4 regions of the Serratia entomophila genome follow, and region 1 is predicted to be linked to each of the others. Evidence: predicted binding sites of a transcription regulator. Region 1 holds the regulator's gene; each other region holds the start of a gene.
The links. Region 1 encodes PurR, which represses purine synthesis genes. Its sites were predicted from a motif close to CANGCAAACGTTTGCNTG; they were not measured.
Positions count from the first base shown of each region.

Region 1 (3,170 bases):
GCCTGGAGAACCTCCGGGCGTTGGCGTACCGGACCTGTGCTGCAGAAAAACGCGGATAACCGCCGGGGAGAGCGACGAGGCGCAGCAAGCTGCGCCTTTTTAATGCCGGGGATTCAGTTCAACGCGGCGGTGAAGCTGAAGGCAATGATCACGGCCAGCGCACACAGGGTGGTGAACAGCGACATCTTCAGATCGGTATCCATTACTACTCCTTCTCAGATAGGCTTTCCCAAGGATAAAAGGCGCACAATTAGTACGTCAAATCATTTTCCCACAGTTCGCCAATAAAATCTTGTTATCATTTCCCTGTTTATAATACCGATTACCTCTTCCCCTTTTGCTCAATATGCGACAAAATTCGCAGTTCACAACTGCGTACCGGCAACAATGCCCCTCCTGACCAAGCGCTGACGACTTCAATACACTAAAAACTCAGTTTTCGCTTCTCTGGAGGAGGATCTACGCAGGCAAACGATTAACATCACACTTACATGCTGCAACATGTAAGTTCAGGAGTCATTTCTTACATGGCAACGATTAAAGATGTGGCCAAACGCGCTGGCGTTTCCACCACCACCGTTTCGCACGTCATCAATAAGACTCGTTTCGTCGCCGAAGAGACCAAAGCGGCCGTGTGGGCCGCAATCAAAGAACTGCATTACTCACCGAGCGCCGTAGCGCGCAGCCTGAAGGTCAATCACACCAAGTCGATCGGCCTGCTGGCCACCTCGAGCGAGGCGCCCTACTTTGCCGAAGTGATTGAGGCGGTGGAAAACAGCTGCTACAGCAAGGGCTATACGCTGATCCTGTGCAACTCGCACAACAACCTGGACAAGCAGCGCGCCTACCTGGCGATGCTGGCGCAAAAACGCGTCGACGGGCTGCTGGTGATGTGCTCGGAATACCCGGACCAACTGCTGGGCATGCTGGAAGACTACCGCAATATCCCAATGGTGGTGATGGACTGGGGCGCGGCGCGCGGTGACTTTACCGACACCATCATCGATAACGCCTTCGAAGGCGGCTACCTGGCCGGCCGTTATCTGATCGAACGCGGCCATCGCGATATCGGCGCCATTCCCGGCCAGCTGGCGCGCAACACCGGCGGCGGCCGCCATCAGGGCTTCCTGAAGGCGATGCAGGAAGCCAATATCGAGGTGCGCGACGAATGGATAGTCCAGGGCGACTTCGAACCGGAATCCGGTTACAAGGCGATGCATCAGATCCTGTCGCAAAAACAGCGCCCGACCGCGGTGTTCTGCGGCGGCGACATCATGGCGATGGGCGCCATCTGCGCCGCCGACGAATTGGGCCTGCGGGTGCCGCAGGATATTTCGGTGATCGGCTACGACAACGTGCGCAACGCCCGCTACTTCACCCCGGCGCTGACCACTATCCACCAGCCCAAGGAGCGTTTGGGCGAAATGGCCTTCACCATGCTGCTGGATCGCATCATCAGCAAGCGCGAAGAGTCGCAGGTGATAGAGGTGCATCCGAAGCTGATCGAGCGCCGTTCGGTCGCCGACGGTCCGTTCATCGACTACCGCCGCTAATCGCCGCTGCCGGGAGCCCGCGCGGCTTCCGGCAGCGTTTCACCCAGCCACTCTTGGTTCAGGGTTTCACTGTCCCCCAGATATTCCAGCAGCCAGGCCATCGCCGGTGAGGGTTTATCCTGCTGCCAGGTCAGGCAGCAGGGGCTGGCGGGAAACGGCTGCTGCAGCTGCAGCGCCACCAGTTCGCCCCGCTGCACCAACGGCAAAACCCGGTGGGCCGGCATCATGCCGACGCACAGCCCGGCGCACAGGCAATCCAGCGCCGAAACCCAATCCGGCACCACCAGCCGCCGCTGGTTATCCAGCGTCCAGGTTACGCGCTTCGGCAGGTTGCGCGAGGTATCTTCCAGGCACAGCGAGGGATAGGGCCGCAGCTGGTCGTCATGCAGCGGGCCGGCCAACTGCGCCAGCGGGTGCCCTGGGCTGGCCACGCACAGCCAGTTCATATACCCCATATCGCGGAAGGCAAAACCGCCGCCGACCGGCACCGCGCGCGTCGCACCGATCGCCATCTCCGCCCGCCCATCGACCAGCGCATCCCACACGCCGTTGAATACCTCCGGCTGAACCTGCAGTTCCACGTCGGGAAAGTGCCGATAAAAGTCCAGCACCAGCTGGCGGCAGCGCTGCGGTTTGACGATGATGTCCACCGCGATGTTCAGCTGGCCGCGCCAGCCGTTGGCCACCTGCTGGCACTGCCGGCGGGTGTCGAGCATTTTTTTGATGACAACCCGCGCATCCTTGATAAACAGCGCGCCGGCCGGCGTCAGCTCCACGTCGCGATGGCGCCGCTCGAACAGCGGCACCGCCAGCCACTGCTCCAGCTGGCGCACCGTATAGCTGACCGCCGACGGCACCCGGTGCAGCTCCTGCGCCGCCGCGCTGAAACTGCCGGTGCGCGCCACTGCGTCCACCACTTCCAGAGAGTATTCAGACCACATTGTCTTGCCTTCAATTTTTTTAACAGCACTTTGCAAATATTACCGTTTCACAAGCAGAGATCCAGCCGGATACACTTGCCGGCGCTAAAAACCTGCGACAACAAAATATTAACGAGAAATACCATGCGAAATTCCTTTGGCTTTATGTTCTATCTCGCCGGCCTGAGTATGCTGGGTTATCTGGCGACCGACATGTACCTGCCCGCCTTCGGCGCCATGCGGGAAGAGCTGCAAATTTCCGCCGGCGCCATCAGCGCCAGCCTCAGTATCTTCCTGGCCGGCTTCGCCTTTGCGCAACTGCTGTGGGGGCCGCTCTCCGACCACCTGGGCCGTAAACCGGTGCTGCTGATCGGCCTGGCGCTGTTCGCCCTCGGCTGTCTCGGCATGCTATGGGTGCAAAATGCCGTGCAGCTGTGGTCGCTACGTTTTATTCAGGCGATCGGCGTGTGCTCCGCCGCGGTGACCTGGCAGGCGTTGGTGGTCGATCGCTACCGCGACGGCAAGGCGAACCGCGTATTCGCCACCATCATGCCGCTGGTGGCGCTGTCGCCGGCGCTGGCGCCGCTGCTGGGCGCCTGGTTGTTGAACCATAGCAGCTGGCGGACGATCTTCGCCGTGCTGCTGGGCATCACCGTACTGCTGCTGCTGCCGACCCTGCTGCTGAAAGAAAATGCCA
Region 1 covers NZ_CP082787.1:2,274,668-2,277,837, reverse strand. Annotated here, with positions in the region: gene cydH (cytochrome bd-I oxidase subunit CydH) at 114-203, opposite strand; gene purR (HTH-type transcriptional repressor PurR) at 528-1,553, shown strand; gene punR (DNA-binding transcriptional activator PunR) at 1,550-2,494, opposite strand; gene punC (purine nucleoside transporter PunC) at 2,618-3,170, shown strand, end outside.

Region 2 (3,170 bases), 2.4 Mb from region 1:
CCTGATCCGCTCGGGCACGCCGTTCGCTATTGAAACCCTGATGAGCGTGGCGGCCATCGGCGCGCTGTTTATCGGCGCCACCGCCGAAGCGGCGATGGTGCTGCTGCTGTTTATGGTCGGCGAACTGCTGGAATCCTACGCCGCCAACCGGGCCAGACGCGGCGTGACGGCGCTGATGGCGCTGGTGCCGGAAGATGCGCTGCTGCTGCAGGGAACGGAGCGCAGGCGCGTGCCGGTCGCCGGCCTGCGCCCCGGCGACGTCATTGAAATCGCCCCCGGTGGGCGTTTGCCGGCCGACGCCGAGCTGCTCAACCCGTTCGCCAGCTTCGACGAAAGCGCGCTGACCGGCGAATCGGTGCCGGTTGAGCGTCAGCAGGGGGAAAAAGTGGCCGCCGGCAGCCTGTCCGTCGATCAGGCGGCGCAGATGAAGGTGATCTCGGAGCCAGGCAAAAACGCCATCGACCGCATTTTGCAGCTGATTGAAGAAGCCGAGGAGCGCCGTGCACCGATCGAACGTTTCCTTGACCGCTTCAGCCGCTACTACACTCCCGCCATCATGCTGCTGGCCGTGGCGGTGATCCTGGCGCCGCCGCTGCTGTTCTCGCAGCCGTGGGACACCTGGATCTATCGCGGCCTGACCCTGCTGCTGATCGGCTGCCCGTGCGCGCTGGTGATCTCCACCCCGGCGGCCATTACCTCCGGGCTGGCGGCGGCAACCCGGCGCGGCGCGCTGATTAAAGGCGGCGCGGCGCTGGAGCAACTCGGCCAGGTGCAAACTATCGCTTTCGATAAAACCGGCACCCTGACGGAAGGCAAGCCGACGGTGACCGACGTGCTGCCAATTGGCGGTATCGGCGAACAGCGGCTGTTAACGCTCGCCGCGGCGGTTGAGGCCGGCTCCCATCATCCGCTGGCGCAGGCCATCATCAACCGCGCCGCGCAATACGGTGCGGAACTGCCGCCGGCACAGGCCCGTCGCGCGCTGGCCGGTGTGGGTGTAGAAGGCACGGTCGACGGCAAAACCCTGTTGATCAGCGCACCGGGCAAGCTGGCGCCGGGACTGCTTGGCGGCACATGGCAGAGTCAGGTAGAAGCGCTGGAAAGCGCCGGTAAAACGGCGGTGGTGGTGCTGGAGGATGGCGCGCCAATCGGCCTGCTGGCGCTGCGCGATACGCTGCGCAGCGACGCCAAACAGGCGATCGCCGAGCTGAACGCGCTGGGGATCCGCGGCGTAATGCTGACCGGCGATAACCCGCGCGCCGCGGCGGCGATAGCCGGTGAGCTGGGCCTGGATTATCGCGCCGGTCTGCTGCCGGAGGACAAGGTGAAGGCGGTAACCGAACTGAGCGAGCTGCGCCCGACGGCGATGATCGGCGACGGCATCAACGACGCCCCGGCCATGAAGGCCTCGAGCATCGGCATCGCCATGGGCAGCGGCACCGACGTGGCGCTGGAAACTGCCGACGCGGCCCTGACCCACAACCGGCTGCTGGGCGTGGCGGAGATGATCCGCATCTCGCGCGCCACCCATGCCAACATCCGGCAAAACATCACCATCGCGCTGGGGCTGAAAGGGGTATTTCTGGTCACCAGCCTGATGGGGCTGACCGGCCTGTGGCTGGCGGTGCTGGCGGACTCCGGTGCCACCGCGCTGGTGACCGCCAACGCGCTGCGTCTGTTGCAGAAACGCAGCTAGGCAACGGCATATCAGGGGCGCAGAATTTGCCCCTGATATCCCTTGCAGCGGTTATACGCCCTTGCGCAACAGGTAGCGGTAAGGCGCCTGCTCGGTTTCCTGCGCCACCAGCGTATGCTCCATAAAGCGGCAAAAGCCCGGAATATCGCGGGTGGTGGCCGGATCGTCGGCGATAATCAGCAGCGTTTCGCCGTTATCCATGTGGCGCACGGTTTTACGCACCATCATCACCGGTTCAGGGCAGCGCAGCCCCAGCGCGTCGAGCGTCTGGTCTGCCTGGGCAAATAAATCAGTCATGCGATTTTTCTCGAAAAAAACGACCGGCGAACGCTCGCCGCATCTCATTAGCGCCTAGTTTACGCCGGTAGTTTTTCTGCGCAAGATGCGTTAACGTTTGCGTTAAAAGAGGCTGCGCCACCCGATGAAATGTGGTGCCTTCACTGCCCCCAACGGCCGTTATCACGGGGGAGGCACAGCCTAACCATTGCATTGGTTGCGCAAACGCGTATTATGCGGCCGCGCGGCATGTTTTACCGCTGTGACGACAGATTCTGGGTTCCCTCACCCCACGACTAAAAAGGCTACATCATGTATTCGTTTACCGCTCAGCAGCGCTTCACCGCGTTGGTCTGGCTATCGTTGTTCCATATCGCCATCATTACCTCCAGCAACTATCTGGTGCAGCTGCCGATCACCGTTTTCGGCTTCCACACCACCTGGGGCGCATTCACCTTCCCGTTTATCTTTCTGGCGACCGATCTGACGGTGCGCATCTTCGGCGCGCCGCTGGCGCGACGCATCATTTTGTCCGTGATGGTGCCAGCGCTGTTCATTTCCTACGTGATTTCCACCGTCACTTACCAGGGGGAATGGCAGGGGTTCGCCGCACTGGGCAGTTTTAACCTGTTTGTGGCGCGCATCGCCATCGCCAGCTTTATGGCCTACGTGCTCGGCCAGATCCTCGACGTACACGTCTTCAACCGCCTGCGCCAACGCAGCGCCTGGTGGGTGGCGCCCGCCGCGGCGATGTTCCTCGGCAACATCAGCGATACGCTGTCGTTCTTCTTCATCGCTTTCTACAAGAGCAGCGACGCCTTTATGGCCAACAACTGGGTGGAGATCGCCCTGGTGGATTACAGCTTCAAGGTGCTGATCTGCATGCTGTTCTTCCTGCCGATGTACGGCGTGCTGTTGAACATGCTGCTCAAACGCATCGCGGCGCGCGCCGGCGGCCTGCAGCCGGGCTAAGCCGTGCTATCATTGGCGGCCCGCACCCTTCCGGAGGCCGCCAATGAGTTTGACCGTCCGCACCGCCACCCTTGAAGACATCCACCGCCTGTATCAAGAGATCCCCGAATTCGGCGTGCTTGCCCGCGTTTCGCCGCCACGGCGCGGCGCAGGCGCTGCTTGCCGGGCAGGAACGCTGGGCGCGGGCGCAGGGCTACCGGCAACTGAGAGTGAAAACCCGCAATCA
Region 2 covers NZ_CP082787.1:4,648,911-4,652,080, forward strand. Annotated here, with positions in the region: gene KHA73_RS22280 (zinc/cadmium/mercury/lead-transporting ATPase) at 1-1,696, shown strand, start outside; gene tusA (sulfurtransferase TusA) at 1,748-1,993, opposite strand; gene KHA73_RS22290 (7-cyano-7-deazaguanine/7-aminomethyl-7-deazaguanine transporter) at 2,285-2,944, shown strand; partial or broken gene KHA73_RS22295 (GNAT family N-acetyltransferase) at 3,064-3,170, shown strand, end outside.
Region 2: the regulator PurR is predicted to act here: its motif matches at 2,080-2,097, upstream of tusA (sulfurtransferase TusA).

Region 3 (3,170 bases), 1.5 Mb from region 1:
GCCGCGTGCAGCCAGTGAATTTCCGCCTGATGCTGATTGTCGTGCAGGCTGTTCAACATGCCGAGCATCGGCGTTTGGCCAACGCCGGCGGAGATCAGCGCCACCGGGGTGTTCGGCTCTGCCTCGAGGAAGAAATCGCCGTGCGGCGGGGCGAGGTAAATCACGTCGCCTTCCTGTGCCTGCTGATGCAGATAGCTGGACACTTTGCCCTGATCTTCGCGCTTGACCGCGATGCGGTAGAACTCGCCGTTCGGCGCGGCAGTCAGTGAATATTGGCGAATTTCCTGATGCTCCAGGCTGTCGTGCCTGATGTAGACCGCCAGATACTGCCCCGGTTTGAAGTCCGCTACCCGGCCGCCGTCGACCGGCGCCAGCACGAAGCTGCAGATCACCTCGCTCTGCGGCTGCTTTTTGAGGATGCGGAAGGCGCGCAGGTCGCGCCAGCCGCCGTTGTCGGTTTCGCTTTGTTGATAAATCTGCTCTTCACGCTGGATAAACACCTTGGCCAGCACGCCATAGGCTTTGCCCCAGGCGTCCAGCACTTCCTGGCCCGGGCTGAACATTTCGTCCAGCGTCGCCAGCAGGTGGCCGCCGACAATCTGATACTGATCGGGCTGAATGTTGAAGCTGGCGTGTTTTTGCGCAATGCGCTCCACCGCCGGCAACAGCGCCGCCAGGTTCTCGATGTTGGCGGCATAGGCGCAGATGGCGTCGAACAGCGCCTGGCGCTGGTCGCCGTTGCGCTGGTTGCTCATATTGAAAATATCTTTCAATTCAGGGTTGTGCGCGAACATCCGATCGTAGAAATGGGCGGTCAACTTCGGCCCGGTGGCGGCCAGCAGCGGAATGGTGGATTTGACGGTGGCGATGGTTTGGCTGTCCAGCATGGAAGCGCTCCTTAGTGGGTTGTCCCTGAGACGATTTTTAATGATGCATTTTAAATGCATCTTATTGGATTCCGTTGCGCTTGTAAATACCCTTGTTTTTGCTGCGGTGTTGTTGAGCGGACGATCGCGCTCACAGAACATGAAAAAACCGCATCGTTCGCATGAGGAAAAGTCCGTTGCCGAACGGGATGAATTATCGGATCAAAGCCTTGTGGAATCTTATGCCAATCGTTTGCGTAAAAACCTCTGTCAAGACCTATCCTCGGTGGGGGAAAACAGTTTACACTGTGGCCCAGAACCCAAACGGGTAGTTATTTGGTGATTTTTTAGTTAGCCGATTTAAGTCAGGAGATGCCGGATGTTAAAGCGTGAAATGAACATTGCCGATTACGATGCCGAACTGTGGCGTGCAATGGAGCAAGAAGTGGTGCGTCAGGAAGAGCACATCGAGCTGATTGCGTCTGAGAACTACACCAGCCCGCGCGTCATGCAGGCTCAGGGTTCCCAGCTGACCAACAAATACGCGGAAGGCTACCCGGGCAAGCGTTACTACGGCGGCTGCGAATACGTGGATATCGTTGAGCAACTGGCTATCGACCGCGCGAAAGCGCTGTTCGGCGCAGACTATGCCAACGTGCAGCCGCACTCCGGTTCTCAGGCTAACTTCGCCGTTTACACCGCGCTGCTGCAGCCGGGCGACACCATTTTGGGCATGAACCTGGCGCACGGCGGCCACCTGACCCACGGCTCCCCGGTTAACCTGTCCGGCAAACTCTACAACGTGGTGCCTTACGGCATCGACGAAGAAGGCAAAATCGACTATGAGGATCTGGCCAAGCAGGCGCAGACCCACAAGCCGAAAATGATCATCGGCGGCTTCTCCGCCTTCTCCGGCGTCGTCGATTGGGCAAAAATGCGTGAAATCGCCGACAGCATCGGCGCTTACCTGTTCGTTGACATGGCGCACGTCGCCGGTCTGATCGCCGCCGGCGTTTACCCGAACCCGGTGCCGCACGCGCACATCGTCACCACCACCACCCACAAAACCCTGGCGGGTCCGCGTGGCGGCCTGATCCTGGCGAAGGGCGGCGACGAAGAGCTGTACAAAAAGCTGAACTCCGCAGTGTTCCCAGGCGGCCAGGGCGGCCCGCTGATGCACGTGATCGCCGGCAAGGCGGTGGCGCTGAAAGAAGCGATGGAGCCGGAGTTCAAGGTTTACCAGCAGCAAGTGGCCGACAACGCCAAAGCGATGGTGGATGTGTTCCTGCAGCGCGGCTATAAAGTGGTTTCCGGCGGCACCCACAACCATCTGTTCCTGCTGGATCTGGTGGACAAGAACCTGACCGGTAAAGAAGCTGACGCTGCTCTCGGCCGCGCCAACATCACCGTGAACAAAAACAGCGTGCCTAACGATCCTAAGAGCCCGTTCGTCACCTCCGGCGTGCGTATCGGCACCCCGGCGGTAACCCGCCGCGGCTTCAAGGAAGCCGAAGTGCGCGAACTGGCCGGCTGGATCTGCGACGTGCTGGACAACATCAACGATGAAGCCACCATCGAACGCACCAAGCAGAAAGTGCTGGATATCTGCGCCCGCCTGCCGGTTTACGCATAATTCTGCTTCGCTTTGCAAAACCCGCTACGGCGGGTTTTTTTATCGCTGTTATGGGCAAACTGTGAACTGCTTTGCAGTCTAACCCTTTGAACATGAATGAAGATTGCTAGCCGGTGTGAGCTCTGTCAAAGTATCGCCTCACACCGGAGGGATCATGGTTCTGCAATCAACGCGTTGGCTCGCTCTCAGCTATTTCACCTACTTCTTTTCGTATGGCATTTTCTTACCCTTTTGGGGCGTTTGGTTAAAAGGCGAGGGCATCGCGCCCGAAACCATCGGTATGTTGCTCGGCGCCGGCCTGATTGCCCGTTTTCTCGGTAGTTTGCTGATTGCTCCCCGCGTGAAAGACCCCTCTCAACTGGTGAATGCCTTGCGTCTGCTGGCGCTGCTGACGCTGGCCTTCGCCGTCGGTTTCTGCTTCGGCAACGGCTGGGGCTGGCTGATGCTGGTGATCGCCGGCTTCAACCTGTTCTTCTCGCCGCTGGTGCCGTTGACCGATGCGCTGGCCGCCACCTGGCAAAAACAAATCACCATGGATTACGGCCGGGTGCGGCTGTGGGGATCGCTGGCGTTCGTTATCGGCTCGGCGCTGACCGGGCAACTGGTGGCGGTGTGGGGCCACAACGCCATCCTCTACAGCCTGATTGCCAGCGTGCTGGCGATGTTGTTGG
Region 3 covers NZ_CP082787.1:3,759,926-3,763,095, reverse strand. Annotated here, with positions in the region: gene hmpA (NO-inducible flavohemoprotein) at 1-887, opposite strand, end outside; gene glyA (serine hydroxymethyltransferase) at 1,246-2,499, shown strand; gene KHA73_RS18225 (3-phenylpropionate MFS transporter) at 2,654-3,170, shown strand, end outside.
Region 3: the regulator PurR is predicted to act here: its motif matches at 1,109-1,126, upstream of glyA (serine hydroxymethyltransferase).

Region 4 (3,170 bases), 1.4 Mb from region 1:
GGATCGCCGCGCCGCCAATCACCCAGGTGCTGTAGACCTTGGTGATCGCCATTACGCCGATGTTTTCGCCGTAGGTGGTGTTGGGGGTCGAGCCAAAGAAGCCGGAAATCACCGTCGAGATGCCGTTGGCGAACATCGAGCGATGCAGGCCCGGATCGCGGATCAGGTCTTTTTTGACGATGTTGGCGGTCACCACCAGGTGGCCGACGTGTTCGGCAATCACCACCAGCGCCGCCGGCAGGATGGTGAAGATGGCGAACCACTCGAAGCGCGGCGTGTAGAAGGTCGGCAGCGCGAACCAGTGCGCTTCACGGATTGGCGTCAAATCCACCACGCCCATGAAAAACGACAGCGCGTAGCCCACCAGCACGCCGATCAGAATAGGGATAATCGCCAGGAAACCGCGGAACAGCACCGAACCCAATACCGTCACCCCCAGCGTCACCAGTGAGATGGTAATGGTGGTGGAGTCTGCGCTGGCGCCGTCCGCCGGCAGCAGGCCCGCCATATTGGCCGCTACGCCCGCCAGCTCCAGGCCGATAACGGCGACGATCGCCCCCATCGCCGCCGGCGGGAACATCACGTCCAGCCAGCCGGTGCCGGCCTTCTTGACGATCAGCGCCACCAGGCAGAACAGCACGCCGCACATGATGAAACCGCCCAGCGCCACTTCATACCCCAGCGGCAACAGCAGCAGCACCGGCGAAATGAACGCGAAGCTGGAACCGAGATAGGCCGGGATCTTGCCCTTGCAGATAAACAGGTACAGCAGCGTGCCGACGCCGTTGAACAACAGCACCGTCGCCGGGTTGATCTTGAACAGGATAGGCACCAGCACCGTGGCGCCGAACATGGCGAACAGATGCTGGAAGCTGAGCGGAATGGTCTGGAGCAGCGGCGGCCGCTCGCTGACGCCGATGGCGCGACGGGTCATGTGTGCTTTCCTTTTAATCGTTTTGGTTATGCAAGCTTAGTTATCTATGCTCAATGGATTTCAAGTTACGGCCAGGCGGCTTGAAAGACGAAGCGCATAAAAAAGCCGACTGATTAAAGTCGGCTAATTTGTTACTTGGTACCAAATATCTTGTCGCCCGCATCACCCAGGCCCGGCACGATGTAACCTTTCTCATTGAGGCACCGATCGATAGAGGCGGTGTACAGCTCCACGTCCGGGTGCGCTTTCTCCAGCGCGGCGATGCCTTCCGGCGCCGCCACCAGCACCAGCACCTTGATGCTGTTGCAGCCGGCTTTCTTCAGCAGATCGATAGTGGCGATCATCGAGCCGCCGGTAGCCAGCATCGGATCAACGACCAATGCCAGGCGCTCTTCGATGTTGGAAACCAGCTTTTGGAAGTACGGTACCGGCTCGAGGGTTTCTTCGTCGCGGTAAACGCCGACTACGCTGATGCGTGCGCTCGGCACGTGCTCCAGCACCCCTTCCATCATGCCCAGACCGGCGCGCAGGATAGGCACTACGGTAATTTTTTTCCCTTTGATCTGGTCGATTTCAACCGGCCCGCACCAGCCTTCGATGGTGACTTTTTCCGTCTCCAGATCGGCGGTCGCTTCATAGGTCAGCAAACTACCCACTTCTGAGGCCAGCTCACGGAAGCGTTTGGTGCTGATGTCATTTTCGCGCATCAGGCCAAGCTTGTGTTTTACCAGCGGGTGTTTCACCTCAACGATCTTCATCATTTTTCTCCTATTAAGGCGGTTGACGGCCAAAAAAATCGCGGGATTATACCTCCTTTTTTTGGCCGCGCCACCCACAATAGCCCGATCGGGATCAACAAAAGTTTGAATATCAGTATAGATGACGAAAAAGCGGAGCTGCCTCACAAGCCGCTCGCAAACGTTTGCCTGCGCTGTTAGAATTGCCGCGCCTTTTTCCGGAATCAATATCGGAAGCACAGTTTTCAAACCGCAAACCGTCGTGGGGATCGCGCAGTGACCGACAAAACCTCTCTCAGCTATAAAGACGCAGGTGTCGATATCGATGCAGGCAACGCATTGGTAGATCGCATCAAAGGTGTAGTTAAACAGACCCGCCGCCCGGAAGTGATGGGTGGTCTGGGCGGTTTTGGCGCCCTGTGTGCGTTGCCGCAGAAATACCGCGAGCCGGTGCTGGTTTCCGGTACCGACGGCGTAGGCACCAAGCTGCGTCTGGCGATGGACCTGAAACGTCACGACACCATCGGCATCGATCTGGTCGCGATGTGCGTGAACGATCTGGTGGTGCAAGGCGCTGAGCCGCTGTTCTTCCTCGATTACTACGCCACCGGCAAGCTGGACGTGGATACCGCCGCCAGTGTGATCACCGGCATCGCCGAAGGTTGCAAGCAGTCCGGTTGCGCGCTGGTGGGCGGTGAAACCGCCGAAATGCCGGGTATGTACCACGGCGAAGACTACGACGTGGCCGGCTTCTGCGTCGGCGTGGTCGAGAAATCCGCAATCATCGACGGCAGCAAGGTGCAGCCCGGCGACGCGCTGATCGCCCTGGGCGCTTCCGGCCCGCACTCCAACGGCTACTCGCTGGTGCGCAAAATCCTGGAAGTCAGCAACACCGACCCAACCACCACCGATCTCGACGGCAAACCGCTGGCGGACCACCTGCTGGCGCCAACCAAGATTTACGTAAAATCGGTGCTGGAACTGATCGACAACGTTGACGTGCACGCCATCGCCCACCTGACCGGCGGCGGCTTCTGGGAGAACATCCCGCGCGTGCTGCCGGAAGGCATGCAGGCGGTGATCGACGAAGCCAGCTGGCAGTGGCCGGCGGTGTTCAACTGGCTGCAGCAGGCCGGCAACGTCAGCCGTCATGAAATGTACCGCACCTTCAACTGCGGCGTGGGCATGGTTATCGCCCTGCCGGAAGCCGAAGTGGACGCCGCCCTTGCACTGCTGACCGCGGCAGGTGAAAAAGCCTGGAAAATCGGTAAACTGGCCGCTTCTTCTGACGAACAGCAAGTGGTCATCAACTGATGAAAAAGATCGTGGTGTTGGTCTCCGGCCAGGGGAGCAATCTCCAGGCGCTGATTGACGCCTGCCAGCAGGGCCGCATCGCCGCAGAGATCGTGGCGGTGTTCAGCAACAAGGCGCAGGCTTACGGCCTGCAGCGCGCCGAGGCGGCCGGCATTGCCGCCCACGCGCTGGACGCCAAAGCCTAT
Region 4 covers NZ_CP082787.1:3,658,140-3,661,309, forward strand. Annotated here, with positions in the region: gene uraA (uracil permease) at 1-934, opposite strand, end outside; gene upp (uracil phosphoribosyltransferase) at 1,066-1,692, opposite strand; gene purM (phosphoribosylformylglycinamidine cyclo-ligase) at 1,948-2,985, shown strand; gene purN (phosphoribosylglycinamide formyltransferase) at 2,985-3,170, shown strand, end outside.
Region 4: the regulator PurR is predicted to act here: its motif matches at 1,846-1,863, upstream of purM (phosphoribosylformylglycinamidine cyclo-ligase).